DNA from 3 places in the Dendrosporobacter quercicolus genome. Region 3 is predicted to be linked to each of the others. Evidence: riboswitches for the same ligand, from Rfam matches in the RefSeq annotation. Region 3 holds a riboswitch; each other region holds the start of a gene.
What was found. A riboswitch is a leader RNA that binds a small molecule or an ion and turns the genes downstream of it on or off. The one in region 3 is predicted to bind cobalamin.

Region 1 (4,838 bases), on a different contig from region 3:
CGTTGCGGAAAAGTACCCGGATAAGCCAATTACGTTGATTGTTCCCTATGCAGCGGGTGGCGCCAATGACATAATGGCTCGGGCAATGCAAAAAGTGGTCCATAAACATTTTGGCCAAAATATCATTATAAAAAATGTGCCCGGCGCCGGCGGGATTTTGGGTTGGAATGAGTTAGTGGAATCAGAAGATGATGGCTATACATTGGGGACAGTGGATACAAGTACATTATTGCAGTCGCTATATGGAGCAACCCCGTATCACTACCCTTCAGCTTTGGATCCACTAGTGCAAATTCTGGAGATGCCGGTTGTTGCGGCTGTTCGCTCCGATTGCCCCTGGAACAGCCTTGCCGAGTTAGTGGATTACGCTAAGCAGAATCCCCACGCTGTTAAATTCGGACATAGCGGGTTAGGCAACGGGACGCATCTTGTCGGAGAAATGGTCGCGCAAAATGCCGGAATTATCTTGGATCAAGTACCTTTTAAAGGTACCTCGGAATCATTGGCCGCGATATTGGGGGGACATGTCCAGGTAATGTTTGCTGCTACTCCTGCCATTCAGGAACATTTGAAAAGCGGTGCAGTAAAAATAATTGGTATTGCCGTAACAAAGCGAATGAGCGACCCGCGTTACGACAACATTCCTACTTTTCAAGAACAGGGCGTAGATGTGGTATTTAGCTTCTTTATTGGCATTGGCGCTCATAAAGGTATGCCGGAGGAAATAAAAGCTAAATTGGTCAGCAGTCTTGATAAAACCGTGAATGACCCCGAGTACATAGAAAATATGAGAACGCTAGGCATAGAAGTCAACTATTTAAACCACGAGGACTTTTTTCAAAGATGGCTTAAAGAAACAAGAAGACTTACGAAAGTAGTCGAAGAATCCGGCATTGCTGAAAAAATAGCGGCGCAGAAAAAGTAAGGTGAAACACATAAATTCCTCCGTAATGTGACCAAACATTTTATTGTGTAAATATATCGGAGATTAGAAAGGCGGCACATCTTTCCGATGAAGGCCCGGTTCAGAGGTAGGCAATGTCTTTAGGCAGGTGGGTCCGCGTCTGGTTCGGTGCGGCTGCGCTAGTATTTCCGAAAAAAGCACGCTCAGCAATGTCCTTGCAGGCATCCGGAATGGAGTTTGCCTTTCCTCCTGTCTCATGGAAGGGCTGCAGGGATTAGGCGACTCCCAACAGCAGCGTAAACGATGTAAGTCAATAAAAGAGTTTGACACATTATTACAAAAAATGCTATTATGAAGCAAACATGGCAAAGCTAAATCAGGGACAACTACATAGTGTTGAGACAGGTGCCCGTCAGGGCTTAATAGGGAAGACCGGTGTAGAGCCGGCGCGGTCCCGCCACTGTAACAGGGAGCAAGGCCAAAGGATGCCACTGAGACCCCGCGTCTTGGGAAGGTTTGGTCAAGCGATGAGCTGGAGCCAGGAGAACTGCCTGTCTGTCAATCACCGTTTTTTACCCACGGCGATGGGGAGGCGATTAGAGTACTGAAAACATTGTACTGTTCTTCCCGGCGGATTCAACGCCGGGATTTTTATTGAGTATAATTTATTGCTTGCGATATCTCCTGCTTCTGGGCAGGGGATTTCTGTTTATTGGATCCAAACGCCGCCGCTCAGCTTTGACAGCCATGATCGTTATTTTCAGTAAAGCAGAATCATTATATTTTTTGAGGTGATCATTGATGAAGCGAATTCCCATCATGAAAGGACAGCTGCTGGCCGCCGCGATTGTATGCGCTGTTGCCGCAGGCTTTACGCCTGCCGCCGCTTATGCACAAGAAACAGCGGAAACGCCAGCCCCGGCCGGAGGGCAAAAAATTTCCGAATATACCATGGACAAAGTAGTGGTCGAAGGCAAACAGGACAGGCCGGACAGCCCGGGGGCCCTGGCCGACGGTTTTGCGCTCAACAGCGGCGGTGTAGGGTTTCTAGGTGAAAAAGCGGTGCTGGAGACGCCGTTTACGCAAACCACTTTGAGCAATAAGACAGTAGAAACCTTCGGCGCTCCCGGCCTGCCGCTTGACAGCATTTTGACCAACAGCCCTTCGGTCCAGGCAGCGGGCAGTGTACTGCATAACGACTTTACCTTCCGCGGTTTTCGCGCCAACGGCACCAGTTCATATGTCAACGGCATTCCCGGCATGTTTACCCAATTCAATGCCCCTACCTTTATGATCGACCGGATTGACCTTATTTCAGGCCCGAACGGCGGCATCAGCGGTACGGGCTCACACTATGAATCCAATGCCGCCGGCGGACTGATCAATTTTGTTGCCAAGAAAGCGCCGGAAGAGGCGCTGACGCGCTATACGCAAACCTTTTCCGGCTACGGCTCGTTTGGCGAGTATCTGGACATCGCCCGGCGCTTCGGCCAAGATAACGCCTGGGGCGTTCGGATCAATACCGAGCTGGTGAACGGCGAAACCTCAATCCACGGTGAAAATATTAAGGCCCGGGGGATTTTTGCCAATATCGATCACCGGGATGAAAAAAGCGCCACCAATATACTAACAGGCTACCGCTATATTGAGGTTGAAGGCGGAATGCGGTGGTTTAAATTAGGTTCTGCCGTCACCAAGCTGCCCAAAGCACCGGAATCAAGCGCCGATTACGGGTTTGATGGGATGGTGAAGGCGTCGCGCGGCTGGATTCTGGCCTTGAACCATGAACAAAAAATAAGTGAGGACTGGAAGGCTTTCTTTAATGGCGGTTTGAACCGCAATAATCTGACCAAAAACGTGAGCGGCGTAAACAGCGCCTTTACGATTAAAAATAACGCCGGCGATTATGACTTATATGTCAATAACGGCGGTACGCCTATGAACACCTATTATGCTCAACTGGGCGCGCAGGGCCGGATTATCGGCGGTGAAGTGCAGCACACCCTGACTCTGGCCCTGGACCATTCCTGGCGCAACCGGAAGTCAGCAACCGGTTATGTCAATAAAACAATCGGCGCCGGCAATATTTATACCGGTTTTGTACAGGAGCGCCTGCCGAACGGGGATTACAGCACCGGCTTGGCGGAAAAGCAAAAACTCTGGGGCTGGTCGGTGGTGGACCAGATTGACTATCAAAAATGGCAGTTCTTAGTAGGCGTGCACAAGCATTTCGCCACTGTGGATTCTTATACCCCGGCCACCGGAAAACGAACCGCCAGCGTGGACAGCGACGCCTTTAGCCCCACCTATGGGGTTGTGTACAAAGCGGCGGACAATCTTTCCGTGTATGCCAGCCACTCGGAGAGCTTTGATAAAGGTACCGTCGTAAGCAACACCTACGTGAATTCCGGCGAGATTTTAGCGCCGGCCAAGACCAAGCAAAACGAAATCGGGATAAAGCATGAGCATGCCGGCATTCTTACGGCCCTCAGCTTCTTCGACATTTCGCAGGCCAACAACATTGAAGTCGCCCTGGCCGGCGACAACAGCAAGAAATATCTGATTCAAGACGGCAAAGACCGGCATAAAGGCGTTGAGCTGTCCGCCAGCGGCAGCCTGAGCGATAAATGGAATGTCATGGGCGGCTTTATGCTGCTTGATGCCAGCCGGGAAAAAACCAAAGGCGGCCAATATGACGGCTATGATGTCAGCGGCCGGGCCAGATGGAACGGCATTATCGCTCTGGAATATCAGGCCGATGAGAAGCTGGGCCTTGTCGGGCGGGCCAGGTATACCGGCAAATCAACCATCAATGATGAGAAAATTGCCGTTCCCGGTTATACGACCTTTGATCTGGGCCTGAATTATAAGACCGTGCTTGCGCGTACTCCGGCGGTATTCAGCCTGATGTGCTACAATCTGACCAATAAGGATTATTGGATGGCGTCCCGCGGCGATCAGCTTTATGTGTCAAGGCCGCGCACTGTTGTGTTGTCCGCCCGGTTTGACCTGTAAGGAGCGGTGTGAAATGCAGGAGAATTTATTTGCCAGGGGGCGGTGCCACAGCCATCAACAGGCAGTCTGGCTGCTCCTCATGCTCGGCCTGGCGATTATGCTGGCGGGCTGCGCCGGCAATACTCAGTCCCAAGCCGGCCCGGCCGGGGAAATTGTGCTTGCATCGGCCAGAGACCTGACTCCCGGCAGTAAGGATCCCTATTATACCAGCGTGATCCTGCAGGTGTGGGAACCCCTCGTCGGCATCGGCGAAGACGGCCGGCCCGCACCCGGATTAGCAAAAAAATGGTCGCATTCCGCCAATTACCGGGAATGGATTTTGGAGCTGGCGGAAGGCGTAACCTTTCATGACGGCACGCAATTTAACGCTGACGCGGTGGTCCGTAATTTCGAACGGTATCGCCGCATAACACCCAGGGTATCGACTTTTTATGCTTTTGATATTGACGGGATTTATCCCGGCTTGCAGCAGGTCGCAGCTATTGGCCAGTATAAAGTCCGGTTGACGTTTAACCGGCCGTTCGCAACACTGATTTACAGCATGACCAATTTTGGCAGCCCGATGTTCAGCCCCGCCTGCTTTGACAGCAGCACCGGTGAATTTATTGCCGCGGCAGCCGGCACCGGCCCGTTTAAGCTTGTGGCTCATGCCACCAGACAATATACTCTGCTGGAGCGCAATGAGCATTATTATGGCGACAAGGCGAAAGCCCGAACCATCCGGATAAAGACGATTCCGAGCGCTGAAACACGCTATTCGGCTTTAAAGGCCGGTGAAGTCGCGGGGGTTTTAGACGTGGGCTCACTAACGCCGGCTTTAACCAGTGAATTGATGAAAGACGACCGTTTTGCCGTAGCAACCCAGACAGCAATCATTAGCCATTATCTATTTTGCAATGGCGAAAAAGCGCCGTTTAAC
Region 2 (4,838 bases), on a different contig from region 3:
ATACTTTTCCGCCAAAAGCCGGTACTACGGCAACCAGGTTTCCATCGTCATTCAGCCGTAAATCAACACAATGCGCCGACACGCCTGTCTTCAAACGGGCGCCAAGAGTCGGCGCCAAATCTGATCCGGCCGCGGTAGCGCCCATTAAAACAATTTCCGGCTTTTTTAATTCCACTAAAGTTTTCAATATTGCCGCATAGATATCGTTTTGAAAAAGACGCAGTTCCGGATGATCAACGATAATTACTGCTTCCGCGCCTGCCTCGGCCAGCTTAGCCTGGCAACCGGCCAGATTCTCCCCCAAAATGACGGCGGTTACCGGCTCACTGATCCCGCCCTGCTCCTTTAATTGTCTGGCTTTGGTGAGCAATTCAAAGCTTACGCCGCTCAAACCATCTGCGGTTTGCTCAGCCACGACCCAAATGCCCCGGTATGCTTTATCATTTTGCATCAGCCAATTCCCCCCTTTGAAACTAAGTTGATGCCGGCAGCCCGTAATTTAGTAAATATCTGAACTGCAATTTCTTCCGGTGTTCCGGTAAGCTGCTGACCTTTGCGGGCCATAGAAGGAATAGCGATATCTCCTGGCCAGGTGGGTGAACCTTGCTGCCCCAGCAGGCTTTCATCCGCTTTCAGTTCGGTTTTGCCAAGCACCGCCAATGGTTTCTTGCGGGCCTTCATCACACCCATCGCACTGGTATAACGGGGTTTATTGGCTTCACGGGCTACAGCCAGCAGAGCCGGCAGCTTAATGACATATTCGCCAACCGCATTATCCAGTTTGACTTTGGCCTGTATTTCCCGGTCGTTGTTGAAAGCGAATTCCTTTACATTCCACAAATGGGCGATACCCAGCCATTCGGCCAGCTGGGATGGCACCTGGGCCGTAGCGCCGTCGGCGCTCTCAGTGCCGGTAAAGACAAGATCGAACGCTCCGTTTTGCTTGATCCCTTGCGCCAGAGTATAGGAAGTCGCCAGCGTATCGGCGCCGGCAAACGCCCGGTCGGATAACAGCACAGCTTCGTCGGCTCCCATGGCCATTGCTTCATACAACTCGCTTTTGGCCTCAGGAGGAGCCATGCAAAATACCACTACTTTGCCGCCATACTTCTCTTTGACCTGCAGAGCCGCTTCCAGCGCACTTTTGTCCGCAGGATTGACAATGGTCGGAATCCCGGTCCGGGTAATTGTTTTGGTTCTCATATCAATCGTAATTTTATCGTAATCGTTGGGATCGGGTACCGATTTAATGCATACTGCAATATTTAACCCCACACTGTTGCCTCCTTTTTTGTTGCTGTTGATCAGCGTTTCAGCGTTTCAGCCGCAATGACGACTTTCAACACATCCGAAGTTGCCCCGGCGGTCGAACCGGCCAGTGCATCCCGCAAAAACCGCCCAACCGGATATTCATTAATTGCGCCATAGCCGCCCATCAAATCAATGGTACGCTTAGCCGACCGTATGGCCCCCTCGGTTGCCAGGTATTTGGACTGGGCAAACTCACCCGCACAAGGCAGCCCCTGGTCTTTCATCGCCGCCGCCCGGTAAGTCAGCAGCCAGGCCGTTTCATAATCCAGCTTGGTCTCCGCAATGGCAAACTGAATATTCATGAGCTTGTTGAGTGGTTTGCCATAAATAATCCGTTCATTGGAAAACTTGACCGACTCTTCCAGGCAGCCCCGCAGAATGCCTACATTGATGGCGCTCATTCCGGCCCGGCCCACTTCCTGAATAGTGGATAAAGCTATTTTGGGACCACTGCCCTCCTGCGCCAGCATTTGCTCAGGTCCAAGTGTAACATTGACACAGCTCACATCGCCGGTGTTTGACGACCGCAGCCCGATTTTGTGCTCAACCCGGCCCGAAGTATGGCCTGGTGTATCTTTATCAATCAAAAATGCCGTCATAACTGGCCGGCCTTTCTCATTTTTCCCGGTAATTACCGTCCACAGATCAATATCAGCCACAGCAGCATTGGTAATAAAACATTTTCGGCCATTCAGCACCCATTTGCCGTCCTTAAATTCGCCTGTTGACTTTTGCCCCATAAAATCCGAACCGCCGGTCGCCTCGGTTAATGACAAAGCGCCGATCTTTTTGCCGCTGGCCAGATCAGGCAAATATTTTTGTTTTTGCTCCTCTGTGCCAAAAAACAATATCCCGCCCATGCACAACTGATGCGCCATTACGCTGATCGCCAGGCCCGCCGAGTGCCTGCCCAATTCTTCCAGGCAAATTGACCGTTCAATAAATCCCAGACCGGCTCCGCCATATTCTTCAGGAACAAAAGTTCCGATAATGCCCATTTCACCCAAAAGCCCAAACAATTCGGTCGGACAATAATTCTGTTCGTCCCATTCATGAGCCTTGGGCGCTATTTCCGCCTCCACAAATTCCCTGATCACTTTGCGCAGCATTTCCTGTTCCTCAGTAAGTGTAAACAAACCCATATTCATATCCTTCCTTTCCTTTTGCTCAAAGCATAATTACTATTTTTCATTTACAGCTAGTTTTTCGCAAACAGATCAATCAGTGCTGCCGCCCGGCCTAGCGCTTCATCACCTCCTCAAAAACAAAATCCCTCTCCGCCGCTGGCGAAAAGGGACATTTTTATTACAGGAACCTCAAAATTCCCACGGCAAATAAGCCTGAAAATTTTGAATCTTTCCGGTAATCTCCTCCCCATCGCTCGCAGGTCAAACGGTGATTGTCGAACAGGCAGTTCTTCTGGCTTAGCTTCATCAAAACTCTGCGCCTTCCCGGATCTCTCCAGTGACGTTGTTGCAGATTCTTCAACTATACAGCGGCGGGACCGCGCCGGCTTTTCACCGGTCTTCTCTATTAAGCCCTAAAGGCACCTATTCCGAATGGTATAAAATTTTTTGCAAAAATGCTGCTATAACTTATCCCAAGCCAGTTTGCTGGCTTACAGATCAAACGGTAATTGTCCAACAGGAATTTGACCAAAATCTGTAACTCCCCCCGATTTCTCCGGTGTCGTTACTGCAGATTTTTAAGCCATGCGGGGGAAACGCACCGCCCTTCCCTATTAGCCTAAAATCGCCTGTCGCCGATATTATGAATTTTTTCACATAGCTGGCAATCTGCCCGGTTGCTAATCCGCCAGCTGCTGACTCAGATACTAGCGGTAATTGTCGAACAGACAATTTTTCTGGCGGCCTTTGGCCCCCGGATATCCATTGGCGAAGCGCGCTGGCTTTTCTACCTGTCTTCCCGCTTAAGCACGAAAGGATACCTATTCTGGACATTATGAAATTTTTCACAAAACACCTTACACGCTAAGTATTACACATCAAATCCTAATTTGTCAATATAAATAAGACAAATAATTTAAATTATTATAATATTTTTATTATTAAAATAATTAACCTTTTTTCGTCTGCTTTGCAACAAAACAGACGAAGCTGCATAAAGATTATTTTCGACATTATTCTTTAAAATACGGAAATGTGATATAGTAAATAAGACAATTATTGAGGCCATTTTTATACAAATATTGCCACAGTTAAGAAGGGGGAAAAATGAAGTTTCTTTGGTTAAAACTTGTAGTTTTCAGTCTTGCCTGGGCCTTGATATTGCCTCCTGCGTGGGCTAAAACCATCCTGTATGTACCACTGGATGACCGGCCGGTATCACTGGATTATGCGGCAGACACCGTCAAAGCGGTGGATTGGACAATTTTAACGCCGCCGGTTGATTATCTTGGCGGCCGCAACCGCAATGGCAATCCTGAGCGGTTATGGGAGTGGGTACAAGCCAATGCCGCCTCGGCGGATGCCTTAGTATTGTCAAATGACGCATTGTTGTATGGCAGTCTGGTGGATTCCCGCATACACAGCTTTAGCCGCCTCGAGCTCGGCTGGCGCTTACAAAATTACAACACCTTGCGTAAGGCATATCCCGACATGCCTATTTATGTTTTCAGTACGCTGATGCGATCGCCGCAAACCGATTCGGCAGTTGTCGAACCGCTTTATTATGAGCATTACGGCCGGGAAATTTTCCAGCTGACAGCCTTAAGAGACAAAGGGGAAATTCAGGCCTTGACGCCGGTTGAACGGACAACCATGGCCACACTGGAAGCAGCCATTCCGACGGAATATCTGGCCGACTGGCTGGAACGCAGAGAAAAGAATTTCCAGCTTAATACCCGGCTCGTAGATTTGGCCCGCAACGGTTTGTTTGATTATCTCATTATTGGCCGGGACGACACCGCCCCTTTTTCCCAGTCTCACCGTGAAGCCCGCTGGCTTACCAAGTTTACCCGCGGACTGGCGGACAACCAATATCTGGCTTTCCCCGGAGCCGACCAACTGGGCATCCTTCTGCTAGCCAGGGCTTATAACGAGCTTACCGGGCAAAAACCGGCGGTGGCCGTTCATTATACCCTTGGCAAAGGCGGAGCAACAACTGCCGGTTATGAAGACCAGCCAATTGACCAAACCATTCGCGACCATATCCTGGCTGCCGGCGGCAGGCCGGCGGACAAATCAGCCGCTCCTGATTTAATCCTGGCCGTCAACACTCCATTAAACGGCAAGACAGCCGAAGCTGAAGTATTTGAAAACTTTGCAATGGATAACCTATACACCCGCCAATTTGCCGCTGATATCGGCGAGTGGTTAAACCAGGGCATTCCGGTGGCGGTTGCCGATATTGCCTTTGACAACGGGTCTGACAACTCCTTATTAAACGCCTTTCACCAGCAGCATTTGCTGGACCGGCTTAGCGCTTATTCCGGCTGGAATACGGCCAGTAATACCATGGGCTACAGTGTGGCGCAGGGCATGCTGGCCCGCGGCATGAATGCAAAA
Region 3 (4,838 bases):
CCGGAATCAGCCTGTCGTTCTTTACGGCTTTTACCGACTGCAGCCCCGGATCGCTCCGGACTTTTTCCCGGTATTGCCCGATATTGTTCCGGCCCGTAGAATCCCACATTGGCATGATCAACACATCTGGATTCACCTTGATCATTTGTTCCTTGGACATCAGATCAAATTTGCCGAGCCCCGCAATCGCCCCGCCATTTCTAACCCCGGCGTATTTACAGATATCATCAAACAAGCTGCCGGTTCCGCCGGTGGCGCCAAGCAGCGAGAACTGAAGGACGATCAGGCGCTTATCCGGTGCAACCCGGTCAACCTGCTGACGGACAGCGGCCAATTCACTGTCCATACCGGCAATTAACTGTTGTCCGGCTGCTTCTTCCCCTACCACCCTGGACAGTTCCCCGATCATTTGTTTTATTTGCTCAATGGTATTGGGAGCATGATACACATATACCGGCAAACCGGCCTGTCTGAGCGTATCAATCAGCTCCTGCGGCTGCCAGTCAGGCACCAGCAGCAAATCCGGCTGCAAGGCAATGAGCTGCTCCGGGTTAGCCCTCACCTTGGTTGCGATGCTTTGGGCCTGTGCGGTAATATTGGAAATCCCCGGGTCATCGGCCAGGTACGTTAAAGCGGCGATTCTTTCCGGCGCAACCAGATGCACAAGCACCTCATCCGTACCAATCGACAGCGAGGCAATTCTTTGCGGTTTATGCGGCAGTTTAAGAGTCTTTCCCTGGCCATCCTGCACCTCATGAGCAGACTGCGGCATATCGGCCGGCCCGCCCTGGAACCCGCCGCAGCCGCTCAATGCTGCAATCAGCAGGAAAACCAGCGCCGCATACCCCAATCGTTTCAATTAACCTTCCTCCTTTAATTGCAGCGCTTTCTGCTGCTGCCTGACTTTGGCCGACCATTCATCCATATTCTTGTTGATAAACTCATGAACCACATAGCGGGGCTGCACATAATCAATGATCCGGCGCACCTCCGGAGAACTAAACGGCAAATGCTCGTCAATTTTTGCTATATGGGCGAAGATATCAGCCGGTTCCGCTGATTTCACCGCCTGCCGGCAGTTTTCTTTCACATATTGGCCGGACAGGGAGCGGTGCAAATGAAGGCCTTTGATATAATGCCGGTATAAACCCAGTTTTTCCACTGTCTCCAGAATATAATCCACGCCCTCGGCTTCCGTGGTCAGTTCCAGGTTCGTGTTCATCAAATGACCGGTATCCAGCATAATGCCGCAATTGCCGTGTTTTACGCCGTCCAACAGCATTGCCGTCAGCTCCTTATCCTCCAGTGTGAGACCCGGCCACCACAAATTTTCAAACAGCAATTCCAGATCTTTTGGAATATCCTCGGCCAAAACGTTGATCACCTCAACTGTCGCAGCGATCACTTCCCTGGAACTGTAGCAAAACTGCCCGTCAAACAGCTCGGACATCCGGGCGTTACAAACGTGAAACACCACATATTTTGCTCCGGCAGTATAGGCCATACGGATATTGTCCCGGTATACCTGCAGCCATTCCGCCCGGGTCGGGCCGCCGTAAAGGCTGCTGATTTCGGCCTGGCTGCCAAACTGGCGGAGCAGCTCAGCCTGATTCCCATGCCAGAAATCAAGCCAGCTGGGCCAAAATCGCAAATGAACGCCATGAATCCATTCCTGGCGATGAACCCGGGCGTCCCAAGGCCCGCAAAACATCATTTCAACTCCATCCAGGCGATGATGGTGTAAAAAGGCCTGAAGGACATCGGCGCTATGGTGAATCAGCTCCGCCTCTGAACAATGATTCGATAAATTAACGAGTTGCAGCATAGCCAGCCTTCCTTTCCCCAGGGCGTGCTTTCAAACTGCCCTAGTTTATCGTACCGTTCGTTGCCTAAAAGCAAGGGGAACTTTTGTCCATGCTTCAGGAAAGGAACAGGGTTTCATCGATCCAGCATTTCCTGTAATTGAATAAAGCTGTTCCATAACCGTTCGGTTAAATGACGCATGCCGCGCAAACCGGCCAATGGCCGGGGATTCAGGATTTCAAAAAGCCTGTCCCTTTAAAACGGCGAAAAGCATCCCCGGCGGGGATGCTTTTATTATTGAACATAAAAGCCCGGTATCAATCAATATACCGGGGCGAAATAAGCACAGCAGCACAACTGCCGATCATGCGCAAATCCCCTCCCCATCTCTCGCAGGTTGTAACGGTGATTGTCATATAGGCAGTTCTCCTGGCTCAGATTCATCGCTTGCCAAACCTTCCCAAAACCTCAGTTTCAGTGGCATTTTTTGGGGTTGCTCATCATTACAGTGGCGGGACCGCGCCGGCATTGCACCGGACTTCCCTATTAAGCCCAACCGGGCACCTACACCAACATATGCAATTGTTCTACTCACGTGTAGTATTACATTTTGAGCAGCGCTTTGTCAAGTCTAAATTCCGGGGCTGTTGTCCCGCTCAGGCGCTAGTGAATTATATACAGCAAGGCATTGACAACCGCAGCCGCAATCGGACTTCCCCCCTGATTGCCCTGGACGACGATATAGGGGACTCTTCCGTCCGGCATCTGCTGTTCTTTGGCTTCACTGGCCCCAACAAACCCCGCCGGCACGCCAATAATCAGCGCCGGACGTTGCTGGTTTCCTCCATGATTGCCGCGGTCTTTGCCGTCAGAGCAACATCACCCCCTTCTGTCATTCCGTCCCGGCCTTGTTCAGACGAAGCAGAAATTCAGGCGTAGTCATTACCTCAACCTGCGGCAGGGCAATAAGCCGCCGGTACAGCGCAGTGGCCCGGCCGCCGGTGAAATCTCGCCCGTCAATAGCGGTATCTTCAATCACCGTCAGCCTGGCCGCTTGAAAAGCCGCCGCCAGGTTGTCGATATTCTGCTGGCCATAGCAAAGATTGGTCAATACCACCCAGTCGGCGCAGGCAACCTTATGCCGGTTGAGGGCTGCAAGCCGCTCGTCAATCGCCCCGAATGCCGGCCCGGCCAGATAATCGACCTGAAAAGCCTCCGCCGCATCCGTATCGCTGTCTCCCTGATGAAACACGCCGCCGCTTAAACAACAGCCTTTTTCATATAAGGACCGCATAATGCCGCCGGCCGAGCCGCCGCCGCCAATAATATGAACGCTCTGACCCGAACACGGCCCGGCTCCCGCCACATAGGTATGAATATCAAGATGCCCGGTCACCTTATTGGTAAATACGGCCGAGTGCAAACCATAGGCGGTTTCCAGGTTTTGAGCCGTGACCACCTGCCGGGGCGTCCCGTCAGCCACCACCCTGCCCTGGGCCAGCAAAATCAGACGGGAGCAAAATTTAGCGGCTAATTTTATGTCGTGCGCCACCAACAGGGCAGTTTTACCCTGCCGGCAGATTGTCTGGCAATGCCGGAAAATTTCCTCTTGGTAAACCAGGTCAAGACTGGCGGTTGGTTCATCTAAAAAAATCAACGGCGTCTCCTGGGCCAGCACCTTCGCCAGGAAAATACGCTGCCGTTCCCCGCCGGAAACTTTATCCACCGGTTTTCCGGCCAGATGCCGTACGCCGGTGAACTCCATGTATTTGCCGGCAATTTGGTAATCTTCCTCCCGTTCGTTCTCCCACCACTGCAGGTAAGGGTAACGTCCGGCCAGAACAACTTCCAGTGCGGTAAAACCAAAAGTCACATTCACGTCCTGCTGCAGATAAGCGATCAGCCGGGCTAACTGCTTGTCCCTCAAACTGCTGACAGGACATTCATTGACTTTAACCGCTCCCGCCGCCACCGGCCATAAGCCGCGCAAACTGCGCAGCAAAGTGCTTTTTCCGGCGCCGTTCGGGCCAATAATACCAACAAATTCCCCGGGGCTGACGGTGAAACTGATATCCTGCAGAATATTCCGGTCCCCCAGCCGGACCGAAATATGCTCCGCCGCCAGTACCGGTTGACGGTCCGCCTGCATCAGCCCGCCCCCCTTTGGCTGCGTCTCAGCAAATATAAAAAGTACGGCGCACCTAAAAGAGAGGTTATAATTCCCGCCCCGATTTCAGTCGGGGGAATAAGCAGCCGTCCAAGGGTATCACAGACCAGCAGAAACAGCCCGCCGCAAAGCGCGCAGGCCGGCAGCAAAATTCGATGCTCCGGGCCAATTACCAGCCTTAGCATATGGGGAATTACCAAACCGATAAAGGCGATAATGCCGCTGACGCAAACAGCAGTTGCCGTGGTTACGGCGGAAACAAATAACAGCAGCAAGCGCAACGCCAGAACCGGTAGCCCGACCGCCCTGGCTTCCTGCTCACCCAAAACCAGAACATTTAGCTGCCTGGCCAGAAAACATAAAATAGCAATCCCGCCCAAAATTGGTCCGGCAGCCAGAAAAACATGCTCCCAGCGCCGGTAATCCAGTCCGCCCACCATCCAGAATAAAAATTCACGCAGCCGGTATTCATTGATAAAGGTTAAAATACCGGAAGTTAGCGCGCCAAACAGCATGCTGACCGCTACACCGGATAGGAGCAGCGTGGTTACCGGTATTTTGCCCTTTTGCAGCGCCAGCCCCACCGTAATGCTCAGCGCCAGCAGTGAGCCAAGCAAAGCAAACAACGGCAGGTAATAGATGCCGTTTGCCCCGATTCCCAAAGCAATAGCAATCACCGCCCCGAATGCTGCGCCGCTCGACACGCCGATAATGCCCGGATCAGCCAGGGAATTGCCGAAGACCCCCTGCATGACCGCCCCTGATACGCCTAATCCTGCGCCCACCAGCAAACCAACCAGAATGCGCGGCAGGCGGATATGCCAGATAACCGCCGTCTGCTCCGGCGTCAGGACCATCTGCTGTCCCC

Region 1: another riboswitch for cobalamin. It lies ahead of BLR06_RS18820 (TonB-dependent receptor); the one in region 3 lies ahead of BLR06_RS07715 (sugar phosphate isomerase/epimerase family protein).
Region 2: another riboswitch for cobalamin. It lies ahead of BLR06_RS18145 (acyl-CoA dehydrogenase family protein); the one in region 3 lies ahead of BLR06_RS07715 (sugar phosphate isomerase/epimerase family protein).

Annotation. Positions count from the first base shown of each region.
Region 1 covers NZ_FNHB01000020.1:4,414-9,251, forward strand. The annotation lists gene BLR06_RS18815 (Bug family tripartite tricarboxylate transporter substrate binding protein) at 1-925, shown strand, start outside; cobalamin riboswitch at 1,291-1,473, shown strand; gene BLR06_RS18820 (TonB-dependent receptor) at 1,706-3,919, shown strand; gene BLR06_RS18825 (ABC transporter substrate-binding protein) at 3,933-4,838, shown strand, end outside.
Region 2 covers NZ_FNHB01000016.1:5,378-10,215, reverse strand. The annotation lists gene BLR06_RS18155 (electron transfer flavoprotein subunit alpha/FixB family protein) at 1-451, opposite strand, end outside; gene BLR06_RS18150 (electron transfer flavoprotein subunit beta/FixA family protein) at 451-1,275, opposite strand; gene BLR06_RS18145 (acyl-CoA dehydrogenase family protein) at 1,305-2,453, opposite strand; cobalamin riboswitch at 2,704-2,880, opposite strand; gene BLR06_RS18140 (DUF4127 family protein) at 3,546-4,838, shown strand, end outside.
Region 3 covers NZ_FNHB01000002.1:355,418-360,255, reverse strand. The annotation lists gene BLR06_RS07720 (ABC transporter substrate-binding protein) at 1-859, opposite strand, end outside; gene BLR06_RS07715 (sugar phosphate isomerase/epimerase family protein) at 860-1,825, opposite strand; cobalamin riboswitch at 2,206-2,386, opposite strand; partial or broken gene BLR06_RS19215 (precorrin-8X methylmutase) at 2,467-2,634, opposite strand; gene BLR06_RS07705 (ABC transporter ATP-binding protein) at 2,696-3,952, opposite strand; gene BLR06_RS07700 (FecCD family ABC transporter permease) at 3,952-4,838, opposite strand, start outside.